DNA from 3 places in the Duganella sp. AC917 genome. Region 2 is predicted to be linked to each of the others. Evidence: predicted binding sites of a transcription regulator. Region 2 holds the regulator's gene; each other region holds the start of a gene.
The links. The regulator sigma-54, encoded in region 2, starts transcription at its own class of promoters, with help from an activator protein. The targets are predictions, from matches to a motif close to TGGCANGNAANCTGCTTT.
Positions count from the first base shown of each region.

Region 1: a site for sigma-54 is predicted at 8,341-8,358, ahead of pepA (flocculation-associated PEP-CTERM protein PepA). Genes of this name have one in related genera too.
Region 3: a site for sigma-54 is predicted at 9,172-9,189, ahead of ACZ0BA_RS09340 (ammonium transporter). Genes of this name have one in related genera too.

Region 1 is NZ_OZ409848.1:2,008,271-2,018,563, forward strand. Features, by position in the region: gene ACZ0BA_RS08750 (lipopolysaccharide biosynthesis protein) at 1-407, shown strand, start outside; gene ACZ0BA_RS08755 (glycosyltransferase family A protein) at 404-1,363, shown strand; gene ACZ0BA_RS08760 (class I SAM-dependent methyltransferase) at 1,360-2,115, shown strand; gene ACZ0BA_RS08765 (glycosyltransferase family 2 protein) at 2,120-3,079, shown strand; gene ACZ0BA_RS08770 (N-acyl amino acid synthase FeeM domain-containing protein) at 3,604-4,404, shown strand; gene prsT (XrtA/PEP-CTERM system TPR-repeat protein PrsT) at 4,433-7,237, opposite strand; gene ACZ0BA_RS08780 (GNAT family N-acetyltransferase) at 7,501-8,238, shown strand; gene pepA (flocculation-associated PEP-CTERM protein PepA) at 8,424-9,215, shown strand; gene ACZ0BA_RS08790 (nitroreductase family protein) at 9,299-10,293, shown strand, end outside.
Region 2 is NZ_OZ409848.1:5,806,229-5,816,521, forward strand. Features, by position in the region: gene ACZ0BA_RS25410 (cation:proton antiporter domain-containing protein) at 1-1,063, opposite strand, end outside; gene ACZ0BA_RS25415 (KpsF/GutQ family sugar-phosphate isomerase) at 1,192-2,190, shown strand; gene ACZ0BA_RS25420 (KdsC family phosphatase) at 2,190-2,720, shown strand; gene lptC (LPS export ABC transporter periplasmic protein LptC) at 2,733-3,326, shown strand; gene lptA (lipopolysaccharide transport periplasmic protein LptA) at 3,364-3,945, shown strand; gene lptB (LPS export ABC transporter ATP-binding protein) at 3,948-4,700, shown strand; gene ACZ0BA_RS25440 (RNA polymerase factor sigma-54) at 4,710-6,191, shown strand; gene hpf (ribosome hibernation-promoting factor, HPF/YfiA family) at 6,267-6,626, shown strand; gene ACZ0BA_RS25450 (enoyl-CoA hydratase/isomerase family protein) at 6,769-7,851, shown strand; gene rapZ (RNase adapter RapZ) at 7,868-8,728, opposite strand; gene hprK (HPr(Ser) kinase/phosphatase) at 8,733-9,668, opposite strand; gene ACZ0BA_RS25465 (PTS sugar transporter subunit IIA) at 9,770-10,252, opposite strand.
Region 3 is NZ_OZ409848.1:2,141,064-2,151,356, forward strand. Features, by position in the region: gene thrC (threonine synthase) at 1-104, opposite strand, end outside; gene ACZ0BA_RS09315 (bifunctional diguanylate cyclase/phosphodiesterase) at 347-3,487, shown strand; gene ACZ0BA_RS09320 (L-serine ammonia-lyase) at 3,497-4,894, opposite strand; gene ACZ0BA_RS09325 (NAD-dependent epimerase/dehydratase family protein) at 4,935-5,903, opposite strand; gene kbl (glycine C-acetyltransferase) at 5,921-7,126, opposite strand; gene ACZ0BA_RS09335 (helix-turn-helix domain-containing protein) at 7,318-7,893, shown strand; gene ACZ0BA_RS09340 (ammonium transporter) at 7,921-9,123, opposite strand; gene ACZ0BA_RS09345 (zinc-dependent metalloprotease) at 9,317-10,293, opposite strand, start outside.

The sequences.
Region 1 (10,293 bases), 3.8 Mb from region 2:
ACGAGGTCGCCATCGTGCAAACCTGCTATCTGCTGATCCTGTTTCCGGCGCTGTTCTTCTTCATGCGGCGCTACGGCATTGTCGGCGCCGGCTACGCCTACCTGACCGCGCAACTGCTCGACGTGGTGCTCGAGATGAGCGCGACAAAACGGCTGCTCAAATTCGACTGGAGCGAGGTGGTGCGCACCGTCTGGCGCCCGGTGGCCGGCGTGACCGTGATGGCGATGGCGGTGGCCCCGCTCGACGCCCGCATGGCCGGCCTCAACCCATGGCTGCGGCTGCTGGCCGATTCCGGCAGCGGCGCGCTGGTCTACGTCTCGACCGTATTCGTGCTGTGGTTCGTCAGCGCCCGTCCGCAAGGCGCCGAGCGCTTCTGCCTGCGGCGCCTGAAGGTGCTGCCGGCATGAAGCACGGCGCGCTCATGGAAGCCGTGCGGTCGCCCGCGACCGCGCCGGGCAAGCCGCAGGTGACGGTGATCGTGCCGACCACGGCCCAGCTGTCGCGCCGCATGGAGATAGAACGCTGCCTCGATTCGATCCGGGCCTCGTCGTCGCAGCCGGTGCAAATCATCGTCGTGGTCAATGGCCAGCGCTATGACGAGGGCGTGTGCGACTGGCTGCGCGCCCAGCCGGACGTGCGCTACGCCTACGTCGAGTTGCCCTCCGCGCCCAACGCCGTCTGGGAAGGTCGGCGCATGGTCGACACGCCCTACTTTTCGATGGTCGACGACGACGACGAATACCTGCCGGGCGCCACCGACCTGAAGCTGGCCGCGCTGCACGCGCAGCCGCAGGCCGACCTGGTCGTCACCAACGCCTACCGCCGCTTCGAAGGCGTCGACGCGCTGCTGTACAACCACCTGGCGCAGGTGCGGCACGAACCGCTGGCGATGCTGTTCGAGGCCAACTGGCTGACCAATGGCAACGCCTTGTACCGCACCGACAGCGTCGGCCCCGGCTACTTCGCCGACTACCAGCCGTATGCCGAGTGGACCTGGCTGGCGTTCAAGCTCAGTCTCGACGGCAAGCAGGTCGCCACCATCGAGCAGCCGACCTTCCGCGTCCATGTGACGGGCGGTTCGCTGTCGCAATCGGACGCCTATTTCGAATTCTATCTGTCGCTGTACCAGCAGATGCTGGCGGCCGGACCGCCGCCGGCGATCGAGCGGCGCATCCGGCGACACCTGTCCGGCGCCCAGCACGACCACTCGGTGCGTGCGCTCGGGCGCGGCCGCTGGCGCGAAGCGCTGGACTGGCACTGGCGCAGCCTGCGCCAGCCGGGCGGCCTGCAATACCTGAGCTACAGCCGCCATTTCCTGCTGCATTTCCTGCGCCTGCCGCCGCGCACACCAAGGACGCCATGAATGCCGACACCGAACTGAAGGCGACCGTGCTGGTCGACCACTACCGCGCCACCGCCGCCAGCGAAAAGAGCCACGTGGCCTACCAGGGCTTGCCGATCCACGCGCTGCCCGGCCTGCATGAATATGCGTTCGAACAGTTCAGCCGCCACAACCCGCCCGGCGCCAGCGTGCTGGAGCTGGCCGCCGGCAGCGGCGCCATGAGCCGCCGGCTGGCCGACGCCGGTTACCGCGTCACGGCCACCGACTACGTGCGCGAGAATTTCCGCCTGCACGGCGCGATCCCTTTCTTCACCTGCGACCTGAACCAGAATTTTTCGGAGGGCCGCGCCGCCAGCGAGGACCACATCTGCGCGCTGGAGATCATCGAACACCTGGAGAACCCGCGCCACTTCGCGCGTCAATGCTTCCAGGTGCTCAAGCCGGGCGGCACCTTGTTGCTGTCGACACCCAACCTCGACACGGCCGCGTCGATCGCCATGTTCATGCGCGACCTGTCGTTCCAGTGGTTCGCCGAGGACGACTACGCCCGCGACGGCCACATCACGCCGCTGAGCCAGTGGCAATTGCACAAGTGTTTCACCGAGGCCGGCTTCGCGCCGGTCTGGGAAGGCTCGGTCGGCGACCCGTGGGGCCGCGTGCGCGGCTCGCCGCGCCTGCTGTACCTGTCAAAGGCGATCGACTTGTTGATGCGCAGGCCGGCGCCGCTACGCAACCAGATCTACGTCGCGCTGCTGCGCAAACCCGCCGCCTGAAGCCATGATGAACGTGTGCGTGGTCATTCCCGCGTACAACGCCGCCGGCTATGTGACCGAGGCGCTCGACAGCGTGGCCGGCCAGAGTGCGCCGCCGGATCAGGTGGTGGTGGTCGACGACGGCTCGCGCGACGATACTGCGCGCGTGGTGCGCGACTGGATCGCCGCCCATCCGGCGTGCGACACGCGGCTGGTCGAACAGGCCAACGGCGGCATTCCGGTGGCCCGCAACGCCGGCATCCGCGCCGGCAGCGGCGACTGGATCGCGCTGCTCGATGCCGACGACGTCTGGGAACCGGACCATTTGGCGGCCCTTCACACGGCGCTGGCGGCAGCGCCCGACGCGGTGGCAGCCTACGGCGCCGGCCGGCTGCTGGTCGACGGCGAAGTGCAGCCGCGCCTGTATGACGATTTCTGGGACAACCCCTCGCGCCACCACGGCCGCGCGATCGACGGCTCGGACTGTTTGAGGATCGATGGCGGCGCGTTGGCCCGTCTGATCCACGGCAACTTCATCAAGCCGTCGAGCCTGTGCTTTTCGCGGGCGGCGGCACTGGCCGTTGGCTTGTTCGACGAAGGATTGCGGGTCAGCGAGGACCGCGAATTCCTGATCCGTTTGCTGCTGAGTGGCGACTTCGTCTACACGCCGACGCCGATCACGCGTTACCGATGGCACGACGACAACGCCTCGAGCCACAAAAACAGCCGCCGCAACATGGAATATGCGCTGCGCGCGCTGCACCGCATCAATGACAGCAGCAGTGCTTTCGATCCGTCACAACGTAACGCCTTTCGTCATGAAACCCGGGTCGCCATCCGCGACTACCTCTACACCTGCGCGCGCGACGGGTGGCATGCCTACACCGACGGACTTCGGCTGGTCGGCACGCTGTATGGCGCACCGCGGGCGGCTTTCGGCTTCAATCCAAAACACTTGGCACGCTCGCTGTGGCCGGTGGCCTGAACCGGGAATTTCCGCGCGGCTTGTTCCCTGAAAGCGTTTTCGTATATACTCCAAATGCAAATACGCAATACCGCTGGAATTCGGACTATGCTTCATTGCAATCAGCGCACGCGCGGCACGACAAATGCGCTGCACTGCAGCATGGGCGTTGGCTGAAACCGGATGTGTTAGTGAGCAACATGGTTTAATGCCGTTTGTAAATTTGTGTCACACCGAAACCGCCGAAGCGGTTCGTCAATATCTACACGCCTGCGTGCTGGACGGGTTCCCCTTCTACGCCGCCGGCTGGCGCCTGGTCAGCGCACCGTACAGCAGCCTGTTTGCTGCGCGGGATATCAATCTCAGGCACGTCGTCCGCTGTTTTTGCGGGCGATGCGTTAAAAATTCCCAATGGAAATTGCACGCACGATAGCTATCAGCTTGAAAGCTGATTAAACCGAACACGGCTATTATGTCGCCCGTTGCAATATGTTAAATCAGTCGAACGCGGATTTCACGTTTGACGCGGAATATGGGAAGTATCGATGACCAATAGCCCGGTAGCCATCCGACCACCTTGTGCCACCCCGGAGTACTATGGCCCCGCCATCGTGCCCGACGTCCTGGCCAAACTGCCACCCAACTGGAAAACCTCCGGACCGCTGACCTCATTCGGCATCCATCTGGCCAACACCGACGCGGGACGCCGCTCCGCCGCCATGCTGGTCAACAAAATGTACCGCTGGCGCGGCTATGGCGACCAGCACGCAGTCGAAGCGCACCCGCACCACGTGACCCTGACGGCGGTCGAACCCGAACAACTGCTGGGCACGGTGACCTTGCGCACCGACTCGGCCAACGGCATGCTGGCCGACGCCACCTTCAAGGAAGTGATCGACACCTACCGCCGCGCCGGGGCCAGGGTCTGCGAGGTGACCAAACTGGCCATCGATCCGCTGGCCCACCCCAAGCTGGCGCTGGCCACGCTGGTGCACATCATCTACCTGTATGCGTACAAGATTTATGCCTGCACCGACATGTTCATCGAGGTCAATCCGCGCCATAAGCGCTTCTACGAGGAAATGCTGGGGTTCGAGCCGGCGGCCGAGATGAGGAATAACGAGCGCGTCAACGCGCCGGCGCACCTGCTGCGCATCAGCCTGGATTTCATGGGCGCGCAGATCGCCAGGATGGGCGGCACCGCTGCGGCCGCCAGCAGCGACGCGCGACGCTCGCTGTACCCGTATTTTTTCTGCCGCAACGCCGAGGCCGGCATTCTGTCGCTGGTGAACTCGCTGTCCGAGCCGCCCGCTGAGAGCGCTTACGGGCGGCGCTGGGCCGCTTGAGTGTGGCCGCAGCGCTGCTGACGATGGCTTAGAGCTGCTTGAGCAGCGCCCGCGCGTCGTCGACCTCGGGGAAGCGCGGGTCGCGCGCCAACAGCTCCTCCAGCATTTTTTTGGCCCCCGGCTTGTCGCCTGCGCGCGACAGGCCGTGTGCCAGATGGTAGTTGACGACGCTGGACGGCGCCAACGTGGCCGCCTTGCGCAGCAGCGGCAGCCCGCGCACGGTGTCGCCGCGCTCGACCAGCAGCCAGCCGGCGGTGTCGAGGACGGCCGGATTTTCCGGCGCCAGCGCCAGCGCCTGCTCGGCGGTGGGCAAGGCGCGCGTGTCGTTGAGCTGCTGGTAGACGTACGCCAGGTTGTTCGACGCTTCCGCCAGCACGGCGGAGCTCGGCGCCTCCGGCTTGCCGCGCGCGGCCAGCACGGCCTCCAGTTGCGCGGCCGCCTGCGCATAGCGCCCGCCGGCAATGGTCAGCTGCGCCAGATACATCCGCAGGGGCACCGTTCCCGGCGCCGCCGGCGCTTCCTTGATCCAGCGCGCCAGGCGCTGCTCCACCTCTGCGCCCTTGCCCGCCAGCGACAGCGTGTAGGCCAGCTTGATCTTGATCGCCGCGTCCGGCGCCAGCGTCAGCGCCCGCTCGAAGGCGGCGATGGCCGGCGCCAGCTTTTTCTGTTTGACCAGCAGATCGGCCTCGAGCAGCAGCCCGGCCGGCGACTTGGGCCGCAGGCGCTGGATGTCGCGCGCCAGCGTGAACGCCAACGGCATGTCGTCGGCGCGCTGCGCCAGGCCGGCCAGCGCGAGTTTGGCTTCCACGTAGTCGGGCTCGATCTGCAGTGCTTTTTTCAACGACGCCATGGCGTCGTCGGCCTTGCCGGCCTGCGCCTGCGCACCAGCCAGCAGGTAGCGCGCCCGCGCCGACTGCGGCGCGAGCTTGATGCTTTGGCTGTACGTCTCGACCGCGTCGACCGGTTTGCCGGAGACCAGTTGGGCCTGGCCAAGGACATCGAGCGCGTCGATATTGCCCGGGTGGGCGGCGCTGGTCTTGCGCGCCAGGGTCAGGCCGCGCTCGTACTGGCGCCGGTTCAGGTGGTCGGTCGCCAGGCGCAGGGCCGGATAGACGGCGTCGGGATTGGCGGCCACCGATTTTTCCAGCCAGGACGTGGCCTCGGCCGCATCGCCGCGCGTGGCCGCCAGCGCCGACAGCGCGGTCATCGCGTCCATATTCTTTTTATCCTGCTCGAGGAAGGCGACCAGGCGCGCGCGCGCCGCGTCCGGTTTGCCTTCCTCGGTGTCGAGCACCGCCAGGGCGGCCACCGGCACATAGTAGCCCGGCCGCTGCCGTTGCGACCGCTCAAAACTGGCACGGGCCGCGACCGGGTCGCGTTTGCCCATCTGGGCCGAGCCGATCAGATAGGTGACGTCGGCGTTGTCGGGATGGGCCTGCGCCAGCTTCCGCGCGGCATCCAGCGCCACGTCGTAGCGCTTGAGGCCGAGCGCGGTGCGGACCAGCGCCAGGCCGGCGGGCAGGTAGCCGGCGTCGAGCGCGCTGGCGCGCTCGAACTCGGCCATGGCACGTTGCTGGTCTCCGGCGCCGAGCAAGCTCAAGCCGAGCGAGGTGCGCAACGCCGCCTTGTCCGGCGCCAGCGCGTTGGCGCGCTCGTAATAGGTGCCGGCCTTGGCGAAGTCGTTGCTCTGCATGGCCGCTTCCGCCGCCAGCGCCAGCACATAGGCGTCCGGCGCGGGATCTTTCAACGCCGGCGCCAGCGCCACCATCGCGTCTTGCGGGCGCTTGGCCTGCAACAAGGTCGATACCAGCAGCTTGCGCGCGCCCAGATTGTCCGGGTCGTGCTCGAGGTATTTGGCAAGATGCAGCTCGGCCTGGGCGATCGCCCCCAGCTTGAACTGGACCGCGCCGGCCAGCAGCAGCGCCGGCATGTGGTCCGGCGCCACCTTCAACACTTGCTGCAGCGGTTCGAGCGCGGCAGCCGCATCGCCCCGCTTGTAGGCCAGCAGTGCCTGCGTGTAGGGCAGCAGCAAGCTGCCTTTGGCCACTTTCTTGTACTGCTCCAGTTCGCGCGCGGCCTCGTCGAACTTGTTCGCGTCGATGTACAGATAGGTCTTTTGCAGGTGGACGTCGGCATCGGCGGGATCGATCCGCTGGGCGCTGTCGTACGACCGTTCCGCATCCTCGACGCGGCCCTGCACGCGTTCGAGACTGCCCTTGACCTTCCACGCGTCCATGTCGCGCGGGTTGTCGGCCACGGCTTGCGCGGCGTAGCGGTCCGCCCCCTCCATGTCGCGCGCTAGCGCTGCCGCCTGGGCCAGGCCGGTCGTGGCGCCGGCGTCCTTGGGCCGGGCCCGCAACGCGGCCTCGAACCGCTGGCGCGCCGCCGGCAGCTGGCCCAGACCCAGATGGGCCCGCCCCTGGTAGATCAGCAGGTCGGGGCCGGGCGCGTCGGCCGTTGCCGTCTCCTTCAGCACGTCGGCATATTTTCCTTGTCGCAGCAGCGCCTCGGCGAGCACCGGCATCGCCTTTTGCGCGGCCAGTCCCAGGCTGAGCGCCTTGCGCACCTCTTTTTCGGCCGACACCGGGTCGCCCGCATCGTTGTAAGCGCCGGCCAGCAGCAGGCGCGCTTCGGCGTTGCCGGCGTTTAGCTGCAGCGCGTTTTTCAGCTGGATGATGGCGCCGTTGTGGTCGCGCTTTTGTTGCATCTGGCGCGCTTCGGCGATCAGCTCGTCCGCGCTGGGTTGCCGGGCGCAGCCGGCAAACGCGGCAAGCAGCACGCAGGCGCCGGCGACTGCGCCGGTTCGACGGTTTTTCCGGGCCAAGATAGACATACGCACTTCCCTCGCGAATTCGATGTAAAAAAGATAGCATCGAGACTATACCGCTGAACTCGCGTGGAAAGTTAAAATAAATGCATCAAACGTGGTGGAAATGGTCACAGTCGGGGCGGACCACGATTGTGTGAACCGGTTTGTCGCGGCGCATATATTGTCCAGTTCGCTAGATTGGCATATGATGATCAATATTATAACGAATGCCCCGGAGAGCGGCCTGTGCCGCCAACTATGGCGGGCGTCCACTACAGGAGGAGCACATGACTTCGTCCCAAAACGACGGCAACGCCGCCGTGCTGTCCCAGGGTATGGCCGACATTTCGGACGAGGTGCCCAGCAATGCGGTGGAACTGCTGATCGACGAAAAAGTGTTCGGCTTGCGTATGGTGGACACGCCCGAAGGCCGCAACAAGGCCAGCGTCCTGATCAACAAAATGTACACGTGGCGCGGGTACGGCACGCACACGCTGTCGGACGACCCCAACCGCGTGACGCTGACGTCCACCCACAAGGGCGAGGTGGTCGGCACGCTCACGCTGGGACTCGATTCGCCGATGGGCATCCTGGCCGACCAGATCTTCAAGGACGAAATCGACGCCTTCCGCGCACGCGGTTCCAAGGTGTGCGAACTGACCAAGCTGGCCTTCGATCCGACCGTGCAATCGCAAGCGCTGATGGCGTCGTTGTTCAACCTCGGCATCATGTACGGCCGCGACGTACACGGCTGCTCCGATTTGTTCATCGAAGTGAATCCGCGCCACCGCCGCTTCTACCAGCAAATGCTCGGCTTCAAGCAACTGGGCGAACCGAAAAGCAATCCCCGCGTGGACGCGCCGGCTTGTTTGCTATGGGTGAGCTTCGCCTACATGAGCGAACAGACCGAACTCTGGGGCGGCAAGGGCAAGGAGGCCACACCAGGCGAGCGCTCGCTGTATCCATTGTTTTTCTCGCCGCGTGAGGAAGCTGGTATCGTCAATCGTCTGCGCGACATCAACTAAGGTCGAGAAAAGTGTCGATTTTCTTTACAGTTTTGATTTCCGTCAAACGCTCTGTGCATGCAACTCATTGATTTCAAACAAGGTATTTGTGAACTAAAGTACTGGCCCGAATCATGCTTATCTGACACTAGACCGGATCTCACGGTTACGTGCAACAACGAGGCAATTCAATCAGGGGAGCATCAATGAAAAACTTAAACTTTAGCAAAAGCCTGTCGCTGCTCGCTGCGGGCATCGCGCTGACACTTGGCATGGCGTCGGCCCAGGCATCGCCGGAATTCAGTATCAATCCGGCGGCCTTGGGGCTCAACGGCCCGGTCGGACCGATCAAGGCCGATTCCTTGAACGGCGTGTCGTCGCAACTGCTGCATACGATCGGCAACACCCACGAGGCGGTTGGCTACATCAGCTACAGCGGCTTTGGGTACAACGGCGCCAACCTCGGTGCGAACATCACCGGGCTGAACTTCAACTACGGCATCTATCTGGAGTTCTCGCTGAAAGACGTCACCACGTCCGGCGTCATCAACCAGGCCAACAGCATCAACACGCTGACGGAACTGAACTTTACGATGTACGCCGATCCGGGCAACACCAACGTCTTCCATCAGGCTACGCTCGGCAGCGAATACTCGATCGACGGCAAGGTGGGCGACATCCCGCTCGCCTCGGGCTCGCTGGTGACTGGCATCTCGTCGTTCAACTCGCTGCTCGGCGCCGCGCTGAACGGCAACACCACGTTCAACCTGACGCCACAGGGCGCGCTGTTCTTCGTCGATCCAATGCCGTTCTATGATTTGATGTTCAACGCCTTCAACAACACCACCCAGGCTCCGGTGTTCGGACCGAACGGTCTGGTCGCCATCAACTCGAACGGTATCAGCGACTTCAACCGGGTTCCGGAACCAGGTTCGCTGGCACTGCTGGGCTTGGCGCTGCTTGGCGTGCACGTCGTCAACCGCCGTCGTCAGGCGTGATGTACCCGGCGGTGGCGCCTGGCGCGCCGCCGCATTAACCAGGCGGCCCGGTCCGCCGCATCCCTTGGAGCCCAGCCCCTCAGATGAGTGTCAACAACCAAGTGATCGAATGCCTGCTGGAGGCGGCCCGCTGGGCGGCCTCTGCGGACAACATGCAACCCTGGCGCTTCCGCTGGGACGGCGCGACGTTGCGCCTTTTTTTCGTGGAGCATGACAACGAGGGCACGTTTGGCATCGACAGTCCCGCCACCTTGCTGGCCTTCGGCGGCGTCATCGAGAATGTGACGCGGATGGCCGAGGCCACCGGCTGCCAGCTGTACCAGGCCGCCCTGTTCCCTCCGGACGACGACAAGGATTGCGTGTTCCGCTGTCGCATCGACGCCGCCGTGCCGAGCACCGCACCCGCCGACTGGCGCGCCCACCCGCTATTCCAGCGCCACACCAACCGCCTGCCGTATGCGGACCAGCCTCTTCCAGATGAAATTGTCGCGAACATGGCCGCGCTGGCGCAGGGCGAGGCGCGCTGCCGCTTGCTGGTCGATCCGCCGTCGATTCAGCGCTGGGCCGGCCTTGTGCGCGAGGGATCGTCCTTGCGCTTCCGCAACCGGCTTGCGCATATTGCGCTCGACGCCAGCCTCAGGATGACCGAGGCCGAGGCGGCGCGCGGCGACGGCCTCGATGTCGCCACCTTTTTCCTGCCGCCCGGCGCCAAGTCGATGCTGTCCTATACGCGCAGCTGGCCACGCATGGCCATGCTCAACCGTATTGGCATTTACAAGGTATTCGCCTCGATCGAGGCCGACCTGGTGCGCAAGGGCCCGGGACTGCTGCTGGTCACCGGCGCCGATGGTCGCCAGGGCGCGCTCGACGCCGGCCAACTGCTGATGCGGGCGTGGACCCGGCTCAACGCGGCCGGCTTGGCGGTACAACCCTATTATGTGGTGCCCGACCAGATTTTCCGGCTGAAGGATGGCACCGTCCCGGACAATGTACGCGCCGAGGCCATGGCGCTGGAAAGCGCGACCCGGGCCGAGCTCGCGCCGGGAGTGACGCTGTATATGGTGTTGCGTGTGGGATA
Region 2 (10,293 bases):
CGCCGGCCAGATTCAGCAGCACGAAGCCGAATTCGCCGGCCTGCGCCAGCGCCAGGCCGGTGCGGATCGAGACGCCGTCGGACGAGCCGAACAGCTTGGCCAGGCCGGCGATCAGCGCGAACTTGAGCAGCACCGGGCCACCCAGCAACACCAGCACCAGCCACCAGTTCTCCAGCACCAGGCGCACGTTGAGCAGCATGCCGATGGTGATGAAGAACAGTCCCAGCAGCACGTCGCGGAACGGTTTGATGTCCTCTTCCACCTGGTGCTTGTATTCGGTCTCGGAAATGAGCATGCCGGCCACGAAGGCGCCCAGCGCCAGCGACAGCCCGGCCTTTTCGGTGATCCACGCCGCGCCCAGCGTGATCAGCAGCAGGTTGAGCATGAACAGCTCCTGCGAGCGGCGCTTGACGACGATGGTGAACCAGCCGCGCATCAGCCGGTGGCCGACGAACAGCAGCAGCGCCAGTACGATGACCGCCTTGACGCCGGCCCAGGCCAGCGTTTCGACCAGCGCGTCGGGGCGCTGGCCCAGCGACGGGATCAGGATCAGCAGCGGCACCACGGCCAGATCCTGGAACAGCAGGATGCCGATGATCTTGCGGCCGTGTTCGCTTTCGAGCTCGAGCCGCTCGGTCAGCATCTTGACCACGATGGCGGTCGACGACATCGCCAGCGCGCCGCCCAGCGCGAACGAGGCTTGCCAGCTGATCTGGATGGAAGGGGGCAGCTGGGTGGCGATGGTCCAGCCGAACAGCATGGTGGCGCCTATGGTGCACACCACCTGCGCCATGCCGAGCCCGAAGACGATGCCGCGCATGGCCATCAGCTTGGGCAGCGAAAATTCAAGGCCGATGGAGAACATCAGGAACACTACGCCGAACTCGGCCAGTCCGTGGGTGGCCTCGCTTTGTTCGGCCCAGCCCAGCGCGTGGGGGCCGATCAGGATGCCGACGGCCAGGTAGCCGAGCATCGGCGGCAGGTGCATCATGCGGAAAGCCACCACGCCCAACACGGCGCTGCCGAGCAGTATCAGGGTTAATTCCAGGGGTGAAAACGTCATTTCAACATAGCCGGTAAAATAATATTTAGTTGTTTGTCGCCAAGGCCGGGCGTTATGTTTTGACTGGCAAGTTTTTTGCTTTCCCAATTCGGCTATACTTGGGTATGAGTGTAACCCATGAAAAAACAATGCTGAAAGCTTTTGACGCAAATATGGCCGGGCACGCATTGCGGCTCGCCCGTGAAACGTTGCAAAACGAGGCGGACGCCATCGCCGCGCTCAACGCCCGCCTGGGCGACGACGACAGCGTCGTGCGCGCCATTGCCCTGTTGCTAAACTGCAAGGGCAGGGTGGTGGTGTCGGGCATCGGCAAGTCGGGCCACATCGCCCGCAAGATCGCCGCGACCCTGGCCTCGACCGGCACGCCGGCGCTATTCGTGCACCCGGCCGAAGCGGCCCACGGCGACCTCGGCATGGTCACCGCCGACGACGCCTTCATTGCCATTTCGTATTCCGGCGAGAGCGCCGAACTGATGACCATCTTGCCGGTGGTAAAGCGCATGGGCAGCAAAGTCATCGCGATGACCGGCAAGCCGGGCTCGAGCCTGGCCGTGATCGCCGATGTCCACCTGAACGTGGCCGTGGCCAAGGAAGCCTGCCCGATGAACCTGGCGCCGACGACCTCGACCACGGTGACGCTGGCGCTGGGCGACGCGCTAGCCGTCGCGCTGCTGGACCTGCGCGGTTTCCGCGAAGAAGATTTCGCGCGCTCCCATCCGGGCGGCGCGCTGGGCCGGCGCCTGTTGACGCACGTGCGCGATGTCATGCGCAGCGGCGACGACGTGCCGAAGGTCGGCGCCGACGTCAAACTGACGGACGCGCTGCTGGAAATTACGCAAAAGGGCATGGGCATGACCGCCATCGTCGACGCCGGCGGCAAGCCGATCGGCGTGTTCACCGACGGCGACCTGCGCCGCATGATCGAGAAGGTCCAGGACTTCACGAAGGTGGTGATCCGCGACGTCATGCATCCGAATCCGCGCAGCATCTCGCCGGAAAAACTGGCGGTCGACGCCGTGGCCGTGATGGAGCAATTCCGCATCAATCAGATGCTGGTGACCGACGCCGACGGCAAGCTGGTCGGCGCGCTGCACATCCACGACCTGACCCGTGCAAAGGTAATCTGATGACCGAGCTGACTTATGTGGAACGCGCCGCGCGCGTCAAACTGATGATCTTCGACGTCGACGGCGTGCTCACCGACGGCAGCCTGCATTACGGCGCCGAGGGCGAAGCGTTGAAGACCTTTAACGTATATGACGGCCTGGGCATCAAGCTGCTGCAGGAGTCCGGCGTGCAAACGGCCATCATCAGCGCGCGCGTGTCGCCGCAGGTGGCCAGGCGCGCCGCCGACCTGGGCATCGGCTTTGTGCATCAGGGCGGGCACGACAAGCTGACGCCGTTCAACGCGCTGCTGGGAAAAACCGGGCTGACGGCAGAACAGGTCGGCTTCATCGGCGACGACGTCGTCGACCTGCCGATCCTGACGCGGGTCGGTTTCGCGGTGGCGGTGCCGGGCGGGCGCAAGGAAGTGATCGAGCGCGCGCATCACGTGACGGTGGCGCAGGGCGGGCGCGGCGCGGTGCGCGAAGTGTGCGAACTGCTGCTGCACGCGCAAGGCACGTACGAGCGCGTGCTGGCGCAGTTCATGGTGTGACGGAGTGTAATCATGCGTAAAAGAACAGCACATCGCTGGCAGCTGACGCTGACGATGATCATCGGCGTGTTTGTCGCCGTCGGCAGCTTTTGGCTGGTGCAGGTGGTCAACCAGTCCGGCCAGGAGCAGCAGGCGGACCAGTTCCTCAACGAGCCGGATTACATCATCGACCGCTTCAGCCTGGTGCGCATGACCAAGGAAGGCAAGCCGGCGTACATCATTTCCGGCGACAAGCTGACCCACCGGCCGGTCGACGACTCGTCCGATATCGACAAGCCGTTCCTGAACAGCCTGGCGACCCAGCAGCCGCCGATGACGATCCACGCCGACACCGCGCGGGTCGACCAGAACAACACGCGCGTCACGCTCAACGGCAACGTCGACGTGGTGCGGCCGGGCTCGCCCAAGGCCGAGGCGATGCGTCTGCAGACCAGCACCTTGACGGTGTTCCCGGACGAGGAACGGATGGAAACCAAGGCGCCGGTGGAGATGAAACTGGGCAGCACGACCTCCAGCGGCACCGGCATGAAAACCAATAACGCGACGCGCCAGCTGCAACTGGGCGGACGCGGAACGATCACGATACCGCCCAAGGCGCCTCGTTAATTAATACAAGCTAGACAGAGATATGAAGGACACGACGATGAAGAAACTGAATTTGAAGGCGATGCTGTCGGCGGCGGCGCTGCTGCTGGCCGCCATCGGCCCGGCCCATGCCGAAAAAGCCGACTCCAACAAGCCGACCCAGGTGACCTTCGACAACCTCGACGCCGACGACGTCAAGCAGATCAAGACCTTCACCGGCAACGTCGTGCTGACGCGCGGCACCTTGCTGATGAAGTCGCCCAAGGCGGTCGTCACCGAAGACCCGGAAGGCTATCAGTTCGTGGTGCTGACCGGCGGCGCCGGCGTGCAGGCGACGTTCCGCCAAAAGCTCGATGGCGCCGGCGACCAGTGGGTCGAAGGCCGCGCCGATCGCATCGAATACGATGGCAAGACCGAACTGGTCAAACTGTTCTCGAAGGCCGAGATCAAGAAGCTCGAAGGCAGCAAGACCGCCAGCCAGGTCGACGGCGAGTTCATTTCGTACGACAGCCGCCGCGAATTCTTCGCTGTGAAAAACACCGCCAGCGGCGAGAGCAAACCCGGCGCCGGCCGCAGCACGATGGTGATCCAGCCGTCCGTCAAGGCGGCCCCGGCAACCAATCCAGCGGCGGGGAAATAAGCATGGAGCCAACATGCGGTAGCACCCTGATCGTACGCGGCCTGCAAAAGACCTACGGCAAGCGCCAGGTCGTGCATGACGTGTCGCTGCAAGTCGAGTGCGGCGAAGTGGTCGGCCTGCTCGGCCCCAACGGCGCCGGCAAGACCACGTCCTTTTACATGATCGTCGGCCTGGTGCCGTCGGACGCCGGCACCATCGACATCAGCGGCGTCGACATCTCCTCGCTGCCGATCCACCGCCGCGCTTCGCTCGGCTTGTCGTACCTGCCACAGGAAGCGTCGGTGTTCCGCAAGCTGACCGTGGAAGAGAATATCCGCGCCGTCCTCGAGATCCAGAAAGTGGACGGCAAGCCTTTATCCAAGGCTGCCATTGATGAACGGCTCAATACCCTGCTGGCCGATCTGCAAATCGAAAAGCTGCGCGAAAACCAGGCGCTGTCGCTGTCCGGCGGCGAGCGCCGCCGTGTGGAGATCGCCCGCGCGCTGGCCACCAACCCGCGTTTCGTGCTGCTGGACGAACCTTTCGCCGGGGTCGACCCGATTGCCGTGATTGAGATCCAGCGCATCGTGCGCTTCCTCAAGGAGCGCAATATCGGCGTCCTCATTACCGATCACAATGTGCGCGAGACGCTGGGCATTTGCGACCGCGCGTATATCATCAACCAGGGCTCGGTTCTGGCTTCAGGCCGGCCGGACGACATCATCGCCGACGAGTCGGTCCGCCGCGTGTACCTGGGTGAACATTTCAGAATGTAATAGCGCCCCATGAAACAGTCATTGCAACTGCGCACGTCGCAGCACCTCGCGCTGACACCTCAGCTGCAACAGTCGATCCGTCTGCTGCAGCTGTCCACGCTGGAGCTGCACCAGGAACTGGAGCAGCTGCTCACCGATAATCCCTTGCTCGAACGTCTGGACGATCCGCTCGACCGCTCGCTGCGGCTGCTGTCCGACGGCGCCATCAGCCAGCAGGCGCCATCCGGCGAGGCGCCGCCCGAAGGCCCGCCGAACCAGCAGGACGCGCCGGCCCCGGCCGACGCCGACAACTACGACGGCCCGGCCGCCGATACCGAAAGTACCAGCAGCGAAGCCGATGTCGACTGGAGCGACGCCGGCCGCAGCAAGGCGCCCGACGACGAGGACGCGCGCCCGCAACTGGAGGCCAACCACTGCACCCTGCGCGAGCACCTGATGGAGCAGATGCGCGTGACCGTGCTGGAGATGCGCGACCGCGCGCTGGTCGAGCTGATCATCGACGCGCTCGACGAGAACGGCTACCTGGAGGAGCCGCTCGAAGAAATCCACGCGCGCCTGCCGGAGGAACTGGAAGTCGACATCGACGAACTGCGCACGGCCTTGTCGATGCTGCAAAGCTTCGACCCGATGGGCGTGGGCGCGCGCAACGCCTCCGAGTGCCTGGCGCTGCAGATCAAGCGCCTGCCCGGCATCGCGCTGGTGACGCGGCGCATGGCGCTGACCATCGTCGAAAACCATCTGACGTGGTTCGCCCAGCGCGATTTCAACAAGCTGAAGAAGGCGCTCGTGTGCGACGACGAGGATCTGCGCGAGGCGCAAGCCGTCATCCGCCTGTGCAATCCGCATCCCGGTTCGGCGTTCGCCTCGGACGTGTCCGATTACGTGGTGCCGGACGTGATCGTCAAGAAGTCGCGCAGCGGCTGGCAGGTGAGCCTGAATAACGACGTCATGCCGCGCCTGCGGGTCAACGCCATGTACGCCAACCTGCTCAAACAGGGCAAGGGCGAGGGCGCAATGGGGGCCCAGCTGCAGGAGGCCAAGTGGCTGATCAAGAACATGCGCCAGCGCTTTGACACCATCCTGCGGGTAGCCCAGGCGATAGTAGAAAGACAAAAGAACTTTTTCTCGCACGGCGCCGTCGCCATGCGCCCCCTTGTGCTTCGCGAAATTGCTGATACACTGGGTTTACACGAGAGCACTATTTCTCGGGTAACGACTCAAAAGTACATGCTGACGCCGCACGGCATGTTTGAGTTGAAATATTTCTTTGGTAGCCACGTCGCCACCGAAGCGGGCGGTGAAGCAAGTTCGACGGCGATACGGGCACTCATTGTTCAATTGACAGGAGCTGAAGACCCTAAAAATCCTTTATCCGACAGTAAGATTGCGGACATGCTGGGGGAACAAGGCATGGTGATTGCGCGACGGACTGTTGCCAAATATCGCGAAGCGTTGAAAATCCCTCCCGTTAGTCTCCGCAAGTCTTTGTAGTGACTTGGTCACTGTGCGCCCGGCCGCAATGGGCGCGGCACTGACCGTAAGCGACATTTATCTTTAGGAGCGTGTATGAATCTGACCATCAGTGGACATCATCTCGAAGTGACCGCGGCCATCCGCGAATACGTGCAGAACAAACTGGAACGTGTCACTCGTCACTTCGATCAAGTTATTGATATTGCTGTCATCCTGACTGTAGATAACCTTAAAGAGAAATCAAAACGGCAAAAGGCTGAAATCAACCTGCGCATGTCGGGTAAGACCGTCTACGTGGAAAGCCTGTCGCAAGACCTGTACGCCGCCATCGACACCCTGGTCGACAAGCTTGACCGTCAGGTCATGAAGTACAAATCCAAAGTTCAGCAGCACGGCCACGATGCGATCAAGCATCTCCCGGATAGCTACGAACCCGCTGCCGCCGCCCTATAACAACGGCCTCCGGCACCATCCAACAAAGGGCGCAAGGGCGCCCTTTTTTGTGTCCGCGATTTGTGTCCGGCTGCGATCTGGTGAAAATAATTTATCCCGTTTCGGCGGTAGAATGGCTTTTTTATCACGCGACGGCGGCATCATGAGCGAATTGGTCCACACCAGCATCATCAACGGCACCGGCTTTATCACGCTGGACCGGCCCAAGGCGTTGAACTCCCTGTCTTTGGTAATGCTGCGCGCCATCACGGCGGCGCTGCTGACTTGGCGTGACGACTCGGATGTCGAAGCCGTGGTCATCCGCAGCAGCAGCGAAAAGGCCTTCTGCGCCGGCGGCGACATCCGCTTCTTTTACGAGGCCGGCCGCGCCACGCCGCAAGCGGGCAGCGCGCTGATCGAAGATTTCTTCACCGAGGAGTATGCGCTCAATCATCTGGTGCACAGCTATCCCAAACCCTACATCGCGCTGATGGACGGCGTGGTCATGGGCGGCGGCATGGGCATCGCGCAGAGCGGGCCGGACAGCCGGGTGCGGATCGTCACCGAGCGCACGAAGATGGCGATGCCCGAGGTGAATATCGGCCTGTTCCCGGATGTGGGCGGCAGCTATTTCCTGTCGCGGGCGCCGGGCGGGCTGGGGCGCTATCTGGGCGTGACCGGCGTGACGATCGGCGCCGCCGATGCGCTGTATGCGGGACTGGCCGATCACTATGTGCCGTCCGACGAACTGGAGGTGCTGTACGCGATTCTGGAGGCTACCCCGGGCGCGGAGCTGGTCGAGGCGATCGCGGCCTTCGCCGAGCCGTTCAGGGGCGATGCCGGGGCAAGCAAGCTGGAGGCTGAGCGCGCGGCCATCGACCGTCACTTCGGCGCGGGGTCGGTGCCGGCGATCGTTGCGTCGCTGGAGTCGGACGCGAGCCCGTTCGCGCTTGAAACTGTGCGCACGATGGCGAGCCGGTCGCCGCTGATGATGTGCGTGACGCACGAGTTGATCGCACGCGGCGCGGCGCTGGAGATGGCCGGCTGCCTGCGCATGGAACGCGCGCTGGTGCGGCGCGTGTTTGAGCATGGCGAGGTCATCGAAGGCGTGCGCGCGCTGGTCATCGACAAGGACAACGCGCCGAAATGGAATCCGCCGTCGTTGGAGGCTGTGACGGGGGAAATGGTGCAGCGGCTATTCGAACCGGTGTGGCCGGACTATGCCCACCCGCTGCGACACCTTTAACCGTCCTCGCCGGACGCTACTGCTCGCGATGGCGCAATACCACGCGTTCGTTCGGATGGAAATACGCGGCCAGTTTCTCCGCCATGTACACCGACCGGTGCTGGCCGCCGGTACAACCCAGCGCCACCGTCAGATAACTCCGGTTGTCGGTCTTGAAGAACGGCAGCCACTTTTCCACAAACGCGCGGATGTCGCCCAGCATCTCGATGGCGCTCGGCTGGGCATCGAGGAAATCGATCACCGGCGTGTCGCGCCCGGTCAGCGGACGCAACGTCAAATCATAATAAGGATTCGGCAGCGCCCGCACATCGAACACAAAGTCGGCGTCCATCGGTACGCCCAGCTTGAAGGCGAACGATTCGAAGAACAAGGTCAGCGGCGCACCCTCGCTGGCGACCAGATCCTTGACCCAGGCACGCAGCTTGTTGGCGCTCAGTTCGGACGTGTCCACCACATGGCCCAACTGCTCGATGGCCGACAGCCGCTCGCGCTCTTCCATGATGCATTCGATCAAGGTGCGGCGCGCGGCCGGATTCTGGCCCGGGCGCAGCTCGTGCGACAGCGGATGGCTGCGGCGCGTCTCCGAGAAGCGCGCCACCAGCGAGTGCGTGTTTGCCGTCAGGAACATGACCTTGACGTCGTGTCCCTCTTCGCGCAGGCGCTTGACGTCGGCCGGCAGCGAGGCCAGCGATTCGGCGCTGCGGGCGTCGACCGCCACCGCCAGCGCCTGCAAGCCTTCCTCGGCCAGGGTCGAGACCAGGTTCGACAGCAACGCCGGCGGCAGGTTGTCGACGCAGTAGTGACCGGTGTCTTCCAGCACATTCAGGGCCACCGATTTGCCGGAGCCGGAGATGCCGGTGATGAGGACGATGCGCATGAATTTAATCTCCGCTCATGGCTTGCCGTTGGCGCTCCATGAACTCCTGTAATGTGTCGATGCCGCGCAATTGCAGTATCGTGTTGCGTACCGCGGCCTCCAGCAGCACCGCGATGTTGCGGCCGGCCGCGACGGGAATGACGACCTTGCGGATCGGCAGGCCCAGCACGTCCTCGGTCGGGAACTGGAACGGCAAGCGCTCCACTTCCTCCTCGGCCGCGCCACGGCGCACCAGATGCACGATCAGTTTCAGGCGCATCTTGCGGCGCACCGCCGTCTCGCCGAAGATCGCCTTGATGTCCAGCAAGCCCAGCCCGCGCACTTCCAGCAGATTCTGCAGCAAGGCCGGGCAGCGGCCCTCGATCATGTTCGGCGCGATGCGCGAAAACTCGACCGCGTCGTCGGCCACCAGCCCGTGCGAGCGCGAAATCAGTTCCAGGCCGAGCTCGCTCTTGCCGAGGCCGGAGTCGCCGGTGATCAGCACGCCCACGCCCAGCACGTCCATGAAGACGCCGTGCATGATGATGCGTTGCGCCAGCTTCTTGGAAAGATACACGCGCAGGAAGTCGATCACCTGTGCGGCAGGTAACGGAGTGGAGAACAGCGGGATGTTTTTTTCGTCGCAGATGGCGAGGATGTCGGGCGGCGTTTCCAGGCCCTGCGCGATGATCAGCGCCGGCGGGCCACCAGCGATCAGCTCGCCGATGACGTGGGCGCGCGTAAGTGCCTTCAGGCGCTGGTAGTAATTGATTTCCTGGTGCCCGAAAACCTGGATGCGGCCCGGGTGGATGGTGTTCAAGTGGCCGACCTGATCGGCGGCGGAGGCGACGTCGCCGGAGATCAGGCGCTCGCCGCCGGGAAAGCCGGCAAACCAGCCGAGCTGCAAACTCTCGCGATTGTCGTCGTAAAGCCTTTGTATCGTCAGCGGCGTTTGCAGCATGGGTCGTCTTTATCTCAAGGTTGGACTAAGGTGGAGCTACGTCCCTAGTTTAACCTATTGTCCAGCACCTCATGCTTGCAAGCCACTTCGGAGCCGGCTTGTCAGCCTGCCGCCTGCAGGCTCGGCATCCAGTTGATGATGCGCGAGTGCACCGATTTCGGGTCCGGGTCGGTGCTCAGCGCGGTGCGGAAGGCGTCGTCCGAGAACATCTCGGCGATTTCCGACAGGATTTCGAGGTGCTGCTGGGTGACGTGGTCCGGAATCAACAGGAAGAACAGCAGGTTGACCGGCTTGCCGTCGGGCGACTCGAACGGAATCGGCTCGGCCAGGCGGACGAACGCGGCCAGCGGCGATTTGAGGCTCTTCATGCCCTTGATGCGGCCGTGCGGCACGGCTACGCCATGACCGAGCCCGGTGGAACCGAGGCGCTCGCGCGCGAACAGGTTGTCCGAGACGGTGGAGCGGGCGATGCCGCAATTGTTTTCGAAGATCAGGCCGGCTTGCTCGAATGCCCGCTTCTTGCTGGAGACTTCCAGATCAAGCAGCACATTGTCGAGGGAGAGTATTTTGCTCAGGTTATTCATAAGACGATAAGAATGTTACGACGCACAAGGCGTGCCGCCGA
Region 3 (10,293 bases), 3.7 Mb from region 2:
AACAGACCGCCGTCGGCGGCCAGGCCGCCCAGCAGAATGTCCGAAAATTGTTGGGGAGACGACGAAGCGGCCGATGCGGCGGCGCGGGTAGACACGTATTGCATAGATTAGAAAAGTCCGGTTGGGCTGACAAGGTTGACAGGCAGCTATTGGCAGAACGTTACAAAGCGAGCGGATATTATAGTGCGCCTCGCCGTTTCCGGTGCGATTGCCGTTGTTTTATGGTTATGCGCGGCCCCGGACGGGCGCGTTCGGTTGGAGCGCGCTGGTCTGTCTGTCAGTCCGGCAATATACTGAAGAGACCACTCCTGACAGCCGTTTCCATTCTCAGCCGCCGTAATCGATGATGACGAAGTCCCCCGTACCCCGCAAACCCGCCCGTTTCGCCAGCATGCTGTGGGCCTGCTTTAGCGCGCTGTTCGTTGTCACCATCGCCTTCCTGCTGTACGTGTGGACCGAAAAACGCGTCGACCAGGCCAACGAACTGCGTTATGTGTCGCGCAGCCTGGTGGCGGAGCTGCGCCAGTCGTCCGACGACATGACCCGCATGGCGCGCACCTATGTGGCCACCGGCGATCCGAAATACCGAAAATCTTATCAAGAGATTATTGATATCCGCGATGGTCGCCGTCCGCGCCCGCAGCACTATGACAATGTGTACTGGGATCTGGTGGTCGGGCAGCAGCGCCCCCGGGGCGACGGCAAACCGGTGGCGTTGATGGAACTGATCCAGAACACCTCGTTCACGCCGGCCGAGTTGTCCCTGCTGACCCGCGCCAAGGACGAATCGGACCGTCTGACGGCGATTGAAAACAAGGCGCTGGCGATGCGCGACTTCGGCGGCGACGATCCGCAGGCCGTCGCCGCCGCGCTATCCCTGCTCTACGACGACATCTATCATCATGCCAAGGCCGCGATCATGGCGCCGATCGCGCAGGTGAACGACAGCGTCGAGCAGCGCACCACGGAGGCAGTGCGTTCGGCCGCGGCCCAAGCCAACCTGGCGCGGGCCGGCTTCACGCTGGTCGCGCTCATTTTGCTGGCGCTGCTGTGGCGCGCCAAGCGCAATCTGGATTCGGCGCTTGGCTGCTCGGTCGAAAAACTACAGACGGCCATCGGTCGGCTCGGCCGGGGCGATATCAGCGAGCCGCTGCCGGTGCGGGATGGCGACAGCGACAGCGTCTGGACCTGGCTGGCCGGCATGCAGCGCAACCTGGCAAGGATCGACGGCGAGCGGGAACTGGCGCTCGAACGTTCGCAGCGCGTCGGACGGCTGTACGCTGCCCTGAGCCAGTGCAACCAGTCCATCGTGCGCAGCACCAGCGAGCAGGAACTGTTCAACGACATCTGCGGCGCGGTGGTGACCTATGGCGGCATGTCGATGGCGTGGATTGGCATGATCGATGCCGGCGCCGACGGCCAGGTGGCAACGGTGTCGCCGGTCGCCAGCGCCGGCGACGGTACCGAGTACCTGAACAATCTGGGGATCTCGCTGGACGAACAACTGCCGGAAGGACGGGGGCCGATAGCGGTCTGCTACCGCACCGGAGAGCCATACTGGTGCGAGGACTTCCTGCAAGCGCCCGAGACCGCGCCGTGGCACGCGCGCGCCGCTCGCTACGGCTGGGCGGCGCTGGCATCGCTGCCGCTACGGCGCAAAGGCCGCATCGTCGGTTTTTTCCTGGCCTACTCCACCACCACCGACGTGTTCGACGCGGAAGTGCGCGACCTGTTCGTCGAGATGGCGCTCGACATCGAGTTCGCGCTGAAAAACTTCGACCATGACCGGCAACGCGCGCTGACCGAGGCGTCGCTGCGCAAAAGCGAGCAGCATCTGCGCACCATCATCGAGACCGAACCGGAATGCATCAAGGTGGTCGACGCCCACGGCCGGCTGCTGGAGATGAACGCGGCGGGACTGAAGATCCTCGAGGCCGAGTCGCTAGAGGAACTGCAAAAACACGCGTTGACGGACCTGATCATGCCGGAGTACCGCGATGCCTTTATCGCGCTGCACCAGCGCGTGATCGGCGGCGAGAACGGCCATCTGGAATTCCGGGTGCAGGGCCTCAAAGGCGGCCAGCGCTGGCTGGAGACGCACGCCGCGCCGATGAACGGCGCCGACGGCGAACAGCGCATGCTGCTCGGTATCACGCGCGACATCACCGACCGCAAGCTGGCGGACGAGCGGATACAGTATCTGGCGCATTTCGACCCGCTCACCGGTCTGCCGAACCGCGCGCAACTGCAGGAACACACGCTGCACTCGCTGGCGCTGGCGCGCCGCAACCGCGAATCGATGGCGCTGATGATGCTCGATCTGGACCACTTCAAGGACATCAACGACTCGCTCGGCCACAGCGTCGGCGACGGCCTGCTGTGCGAACTGGCCAAACGCCTACGCCAGGGCCTGCGCGAGGAGGACATCGTGGCGCGCCTGGGCGGCGACGAATTCATTTTCGTGTTGCAGAAGGCGGAGTCCAAGGATGCCGCCGAAGTGGCGCGCAAGCTGATGGATCTGATCGCCCAGCCCTTCCGCGTCGGCACCCACGACCTGAAGGTGACGGCCTCGATCGGCATCGCCCTCTATCCGGCCGACGGCATCGACATGGAAACGCTGCTGCAACGTGCCGACGCCGCCATGTATCAGGTCAAACAAGCGGGGCGCCACGATTTCCGCTTCTTCACCGCCGCCATGCAGCAGCGCGCGGCGCGTCATCTGCAATTGGTCAACGCGCTGCGCTATGCGCTGGAACGGGACCAGATGCAGGTGGTGTATCAGCCGCAGGTGTCGCTGCCGGACCAGCGCATCATCGGCGCGGAGGCGCTGCTGCGCTGGTCGACACCGGAACTTGGCGTGGTATCGCCTGCGGAATTCATTCCTGCCGCGGAGGAAAGCGGCTTGATACTGCCGATCGGCGCGTGGGTGCTGCGCCAGGCGGTGCGCCAGGCGCGCGCCTGGCTGGATGACGGCCTGCCGCCGCTGGTCATGGCGGTCAACTTGTCCGCCACGCAGTTCCGCAATACCGATCTGCCGGAACTGATCACGCAAATACTGCAGGAGGAAGGTTTGCCGCCCGAGTATCTGGAACTGGAGCTGACCGAAGGGGTGGCGCTGAACGACCCGCAAGGCGCGATCGCCATGATGAACAACCTGCACGAGCGCGGGGTACGAATGTCGATCGACGATTTCGGCACCGGCTATTCGTCGCTCAGTCACTTGAAGAAGTTCAAGGTGTACAAACTAAAGATCGACAAGTCGTTCGTGCGCGATATCAGTACCGACGCCGAGGACAAGGCGATCGTCAGCGCCATCATCAACATGGCTCGCAGCCTGGGACTGAAGACGATCGCGGAAGGCGTGGAGACCGCCGAGCAGCTGGAGTTCCTCCAGCAGCAGGACTGCAACGAGATGCAGGGATATTATTTCAGCAAGCCAGTGCCGGAGCAGGCGTTCCGGCAGCTGATGCTGGAAGTGGTGGCGTAACTTCCCGCGTCAGCAGGCCGCGTGGTTGACGGTGATGACGTGGATCGCCAGGCCGCCCAGCGAGGTTTCCTTGTACTTGGCCTGCATGTCGGCGCCGGTCTGGCGCATCGTTTCGATCACTTCATCGAGGCTGACAAAATGGGTGCCGTCGCCCTTCAACGCCAGCGACGCCGCCGTAATCGCCTTCACCGCGCCCATGCCATTACGCTCGATGCATGGAATCTGCACCAAACCGCCGATCGGATCGCACGTCATGCCGAGATGATGCTCGATGCCGATTTCGGCCGCGTTCTCGATCTGGTTGTTCGAGCCGCCCAGCGCCGCCACCAGCCCGGCGGCCGCCATCGCGCAGGCCACGCCCACCTCGCCCTGGCAACCGATTTCCGCACCGGAGATCGACGCGTTACGCTTGCACAGCATGCCGATGGCCGCAGCCGTCAGCATGAAGTCGCGGATACCGGTGACCGGGTCGCTCGGCTTGCAGTCCTCCGCATAGTAGCGCAGCACTGCGGGGATGATGCCGGCAGCGCCGTTGGTCGGCGCCGTGACCACGCGGCCACCTGCCGCGTTTTCCTCGTTGACGGCCATCGCGTACAGACTGACCTGATGCAGCGCGTCGTGCGGTAACTGGTTCGCCTGGCTGGCGCTGGACTGCGATTGCGTCCACAAGTTGGCCGCGCGCCGCTTGACGTTCAAGCCGCCCGGCAGTTTGCCAGCCGTTTCCAGGCCATGGGTGATGCAGTCGCGCATGACCTGCCAGATCTTGTCGATGCCGGCGTTGAGTTCATCCTCGCTGCGCTTCACGCGTTCGTTCGCGCGCAGCATCTGCGGGATCGTCAGTCCGCTCGTTTCACCGTGGGCCAGCAACTGATCCATGGTGTCGAAAGGGTAAGGGATTGCTGGAGCGGGCGACGTGTCGTCGGCCGATGCGGGCATTTGCGGCGCCTCGCCCTCTTCCTTGATGAAACCACCACCGACCGAATAATAGACTTTGCTGACGGTGGTACCGTCGGCGCGGGTCAGCGTGAAGCGCATGCCGTTCGGGTGTTCGGCCAGCGACTCGGCCATGTGGAAGAACAGATTTTTGCCGCGCTTGAACGGCACCGCGTGGGTGCCCAGCAGCTTGAGTTCACCGGCCGCTTCGGCTTCGGACAACTGGGCGTCGACACGGGTCGGCACCACGTCCTGCGGCGTCTCGCCCATCAGGCCGAGGATCACCGCCTTGTCGGTCGCGTGGCCGATGCCGGTGAGCGCCAGCGAGCCATACAGCTCGGCGCTCACCGCGGTGACATCGTCGAGCGGAGCGCAATCGAGCAGAAAACGGCGGGCCGCCACCATCGGTCCCACCGTGTGGGAACTCGACGGCCCGATGCCGATCTTGAACAAATCGAATACGCTCATGTCCATCAGTTGTCTCTCTATTTATAGTGTTATCGTGCGCAGCGCGTTACGCCGCTTTATTCAGGCGGACATCGACGTTGGCCAGCATGTCGGTCACCATTTCCTCGATACCGATACGGGCCTTCCAGCCCCAATCGGCCGTCGCTGTGGCGTCGTCCAGGCTTTGCGGCCATGTGTCGGCGATGGCCTGGCGGCTATCGGGCTTGTAGGCGATCTTGAAGTCCGGCACGGCGCGCGTGATGGCGGCGGCCAGCTGTTCGGGATTGAAAGACACACCTGCAACGTTGTAAGCCGAGCGCACCTTCACCTGATCGGCCGGCGCTTCCATCAATTCGATGGTGGCGCGGATCGCATCGGGCATGTAGATCATCGGCAGCGTGGTCTGCGGGCCGAGGAAGCACTCATAGCGCTCGCCGCGCAGTGCCGAATGGAAGATGGCGATCGCGTAATCGGTGGTGCCGCCGCCCGGTGGCGATTTGTAGCTGATGATGCCAGGGTAGCGGATGCTGCGCACATCGACGCCGTACTTGATGAAGTAGTACTCGCACAAACGCTCGCCAGCCAGTTTGCTGATGCCGTAGATCGTGGTCGGGTCCATCACCGTGGTTTGCGGCGTATTCACGGCGGGCGTGTTCGGGCCGAAGGCGGCGATCGACGACGGCCAAAACACCTTCAGTGGCTTGCCGATGATGCCGCGCTCGCGCGCCACTTCCAGAATATTCAGCAACCCATCCATGTTCAGTGTCCAGGCCTTGAGCGGCGCCGCTTCGCCGGTGGCCGACAGCATCGCCGCCAATTGATAGACCTGCGTGATCCCCTGCTCCGTCACCAATGCGGACAGCGCGTCCTTGTCCAGCACATTGAGCGGCGTGTAGCGCGCCGCGTGATACAGATTGGTCGGGCTGATGTCGCTGGCGATGACGTTTTGCGCGCCGTGTTTGGCGGCCAGCGCCTCCACCAGTTCACTGCCGATTTGGCCGTTGGCGCCGATGACGAGGATGCGTTGTTGTTCCATTTTGATTCCTGACTGTTTTATTTTTTAAGCAGGCCAAGCTCGGTGCCCGCCTGTTCGAATGCTTTGAGCACGGTGTCGAGCTGTTCGCGGGTATGCGCGGCAGACAGTTGGACACGCACGCGCGCCTGGCCCATCGGGACCACCGGGTAGAAGAAGCCGCTGAGCAGAACGCCCAGCTCATACATTCGTGCCGCGAATTTCTGCGCGACGGGCGCATCGAACAACATGACAGGAACCACCGGGTGCGTACCCGGCTTGATGGTGAAGCCGATCCGCTCGATCTCTTTGCGGAAGTAGGCGGTGTTTTCGTGCAGGCGGTCGCGCAGTTCGGTCGATGTCGACAGACGCTCCAGCACCGCCAGCGAAGCGCCGGCGATCGATGGCGCCAGCGTGTTGGAGAACAGGTAGGGACGGGACTTCTGGCGCAGCATATCGATCACTTCCTTGCGCGCCGAGGTAAAGCCGCCCATGGCGCCGCCGAGGGCCTTGCCCAGCGTGCCGGTGATGATGTCTACACGGCCCATGACGTTGTGGTGCTCGTGGGTGCCGCGACCGGTCGCGCCCATGAAGCCGGAGGCGTGGCATTCGTCGATCATCACCAGCGCGCCGTATTTGTCGGCCAGGTCGCAGATCTTGTCCAGCTGGGCGATGGTGCCGTCCATCGAGAACACGCCGTCGGTGACGATGACTTTATGGCGTTTGCCGGCGGCGGCTTGCAGCTGCGCTTCCAGGTCGGCCATGTCGTTGTGGGCGTAGCGGAAGCGCGCGGCCTTGCACAGGCGGATGCCGTCGATGATGGAGGCGTGGTTCAGCGCATCGGAGATAATGGCGTCGTTCTCGTCGAACAGCGGCTCGAACACGCCGCCGTTGGCGTCGAAGGCGGCCGCGTACAGGATCGTGTCCTCGGTGCCGAGGAATTTGGAGATGGCCTGCTCCAGCTGCTTGTGCACCGTCTGGGTGCCGCAGATGAAACGCACCGACGACAGGCCGTAGCCGTATTTTTCGGTGGCGTCGATCGACGCCTTGGCCACCCACTCCTCGCCGGATAGGCCGAGGTAGTTGTTGGCGCACATATTGATCAGCGTACTGCCATCCTGCGCGACCACTTCGGACCCCTGGCGCGAAGCGAGCACGCGTTCCGGCTTGTACAGGCCCTGATCGCGCAATTGATCCAGGTTTTGCTGCAGGCCGCTGAAGAAGGTGCTTTTTGCTTGGTCGCTCATGATGGTCCTTGTATGTGGTACGATTTCAGCAGATTTTCACTGCGTTATGAGAAATCCGTTATGTCGAACTCAAATTCAATATATCGAATCTTACAGAGAACCAGTGAACTGCGCAAGACGGAAGCATGCGGTTCTGACCGCGTTTTTCCGACAGATTTACTTAGAATTTAGCCCATCCGCCGAATAAAACAATGAAAACACCTGTTTCGACGAACGCACCACCCGAGGTCGGCGCAGCGCTGCAACGCTTGCGCCTTGCGCGCGGCCTCACGCTGGAAGACCTGTCGCGCATTGCCGGGGTCTCCAAATCGATGCTGTCGCAGATCGAACGCGAGAAGGCCAATCCGACCATCGCGATCACCTGGCGGCTATCGAACGCGCTGGGGGTGCAGATCGGCGAACTGCTGGCGACGGCGGAGAAGGAAGCCGAAACCATTCGCGTGCTGGACGCCCACGAAACCCCCACCCTGCCCGGCAACCACGCCGGCTACGTGCTGCGCATCCTCGGGCCGATGGAGCTGGCAGGTAAGTATGAATGGTATGAGCTAACCTTGTCGCCCGGTGGCGAGCTGGCGTCGCAGGGACACGATCCGGGGGCGCAGGAGCATGTCACGCTGCTGCATGGATCGGTCGAGGTGGAAGTGGGGAATACCAAGAAGAAGGTGAAGCTGGGCGGCACGGCGCGCTACCCGGGCGACCAGCAGCACACGATACGCAACGTCGGCAAGACCGAGGCGAAGGCGCTGCTGGTGGTGATACACCGCTGACCCGGGCGGGCTAGCGGTGTAAGGCCGTTACCAGTTGGATTCCCGCTCCGGCGTGGAGCTGATGCGGTGAATGGCAAGATCGGCGCCCTGGAACTCGTCTTCGGGGTCGAGGCGCAGGCCCATCGTCGCCTTCAACACCCCGTAGATGGCGAAGCCGCCAGCCAACGCGATCGCCACGCCCAGCACCGTCCCGGCCAGCTGCGCGGCAAACGATACCCCGCCCATGCCGCCGAGCGCTTTCAATCCGAAGATGCCGGCCGCGATTCCGCCCCAGGCGCCGCACAGGCCATGCAACGGCCAGACGCCCAGCACATCGTCGATCTTCCACTTGTTCTGCGCCAGCGTGAACATCCACACAAAAATGGCGCCGGCGATGCCACCGGTGACCAGCGCGCCCATCGGATGCATCAGATCCGATCCCGCGCATACCGCCACCAGCCCCGCCAAAGGCCCGTTGTAAGCGAAGCCCGGATCGTTTTTACCCAGCAGCAGCGCAACCAGCGTGCCGCCGACCATCGCCATCAACGAGTTGACCGCCACCAAGCCATTCATCTTGTCGAGCGATTGCGCGCTCATGACGTTGAAGCCGAACCAGCCCACCGTCAATATCCACGCGCCCAGTGCCAGGAACGGAATCGACGATGGCGGGTGCGCGGCAATGGCACCGTTTTTCATATAGCGCCCGCGCCGCGCGCCAAGTAAGAGCACCGCCGGCAGCGCGATCCAGCCGCCCACCGCGTGCACCACCACCGAGCCGGCGAAGTCGTGGAACTCGGCGCCGAACGCCTGCAGCAGCCACTCCTGAATCCCGAAACGGCGATTCCAGACTATCCCCTCGAAGAACGGATACACAAAGCCGACCAGCAGCGCGGTGGCGATCAGTTGCGGATGGAAGCGCGCCCGCTCGGCGATGCCGCCCGAGATGATGGCCGGGATGGCCGCCGCGAACGTCAGCAGGAAGAAGAACTTGACCAGCTCATAGCCGTTTTTGGCCGCCAGCACATCGGCCGAGGAGAAGAAATTGACGCCATAGGCGATACTGTAGCCGACGAAGAAGTAGGCGATGGTCGATACCGCGAAGTCCACCAGAATCTTGACCAGCGCATTGACTTGGTTCTTCTTGCGCACGGTGCCCAGCTCGAGGAACGCGAAGCCGGCGTGCATCGCCAAAATCATGATGGCGCCTAGCAAAATGAACAATGCATCGGCGCCGTCTTTATGTAAACCCATCAAAATCACTCCCCAAAATAATGCACGCGTTGAAAACCAATACGCTTATAAGCAATATTTGTTCCAGATTGGTGCAAATTTTAAGTCTATGATTTAACTGTATTTTGTTTTGAGGTCGATGTGCGCACTAAGAGCGTGCGCACCGCAAAATGGCATCATTTTGGTGCGCGCGCGGTTTCGATGTCGTCGCGCCTCAGATAGGTGCTCCCGGTGGAACCGGCGGCGGAGAGCGCAATTTGACACTGCGCGGGTCCTTCAGGTAAGCGGTGATCAATTCGGCGGCCTCCTTGCGACTGGTCGCCGTCACACCCATGCCCGGATTTATTTGCAGCCACTGCGCAAACTCACGCGCCGATTGCCTCACCTCGGCCGCGACGTTCGGATGCAGCTTGCCGCCATCCAGCAGATTGAGCACGCCGTCGACCAGCACCCAATTTGCCGCCAACTGGACCGCCTCGCCGCCAACCACCGATGCGGGCACCGGCTCGCGCTTCCACGTCTTTTGAAGCAGCAGCGAGAGCACGTCCTGCACGCCGGGCTGCTGGCCGTCGCGCGCATGCTGCCACGCGAGGCGATTCATGCGTTCCGGGTCGAGCAGGAAACCGGCCGATTGCGCGGCGCCCGCCTCGGCGATCGAGAAGGCATCGAACACGGACCCCATGCGGGTGGCGAAGTATTCGCGGCCGCGCTCATGTCCCATCGCCGGCGGTGTGAGGACATCGAGCACGCTGGCGGGTAGCGCCAGATACTCGGCCCGCAGACTGTCCGCCAGCCGGTTCAGCGCCTGGCGCTGCACCGCCGCCGGCGTGATCCTGACACCGGCCTTGCCATTGCCGGCTTTGACGTCGCCGCTGGTGGTGTAATCGAAATCGCCGCCGCCAATCAGGCGCGCCACCGCTTCGCCCTGGTAGCGCTGCAGCAGATACACCGGCACCAGGCGCGCTTCAAGCTCGCCGATCTGGCGCGCGTCCGGCAAAACGTCCGCCGAGAAGGTTTGCAGCGCGCGCCGGCGCACGTCGCCCAGCTGGTCCCAGGTCTTGATCGAGTCCGGGCCGAAGTCCCACAGCAGCCCGTCCGGGTGGCTGGCGCCCGGCGTGCGGTCGTCCTGGTCGCTGGAATACACCATTCCTGCAGCCCTGGCGTCGGCGCGCAGCCTGGCCAGTGCCGCCT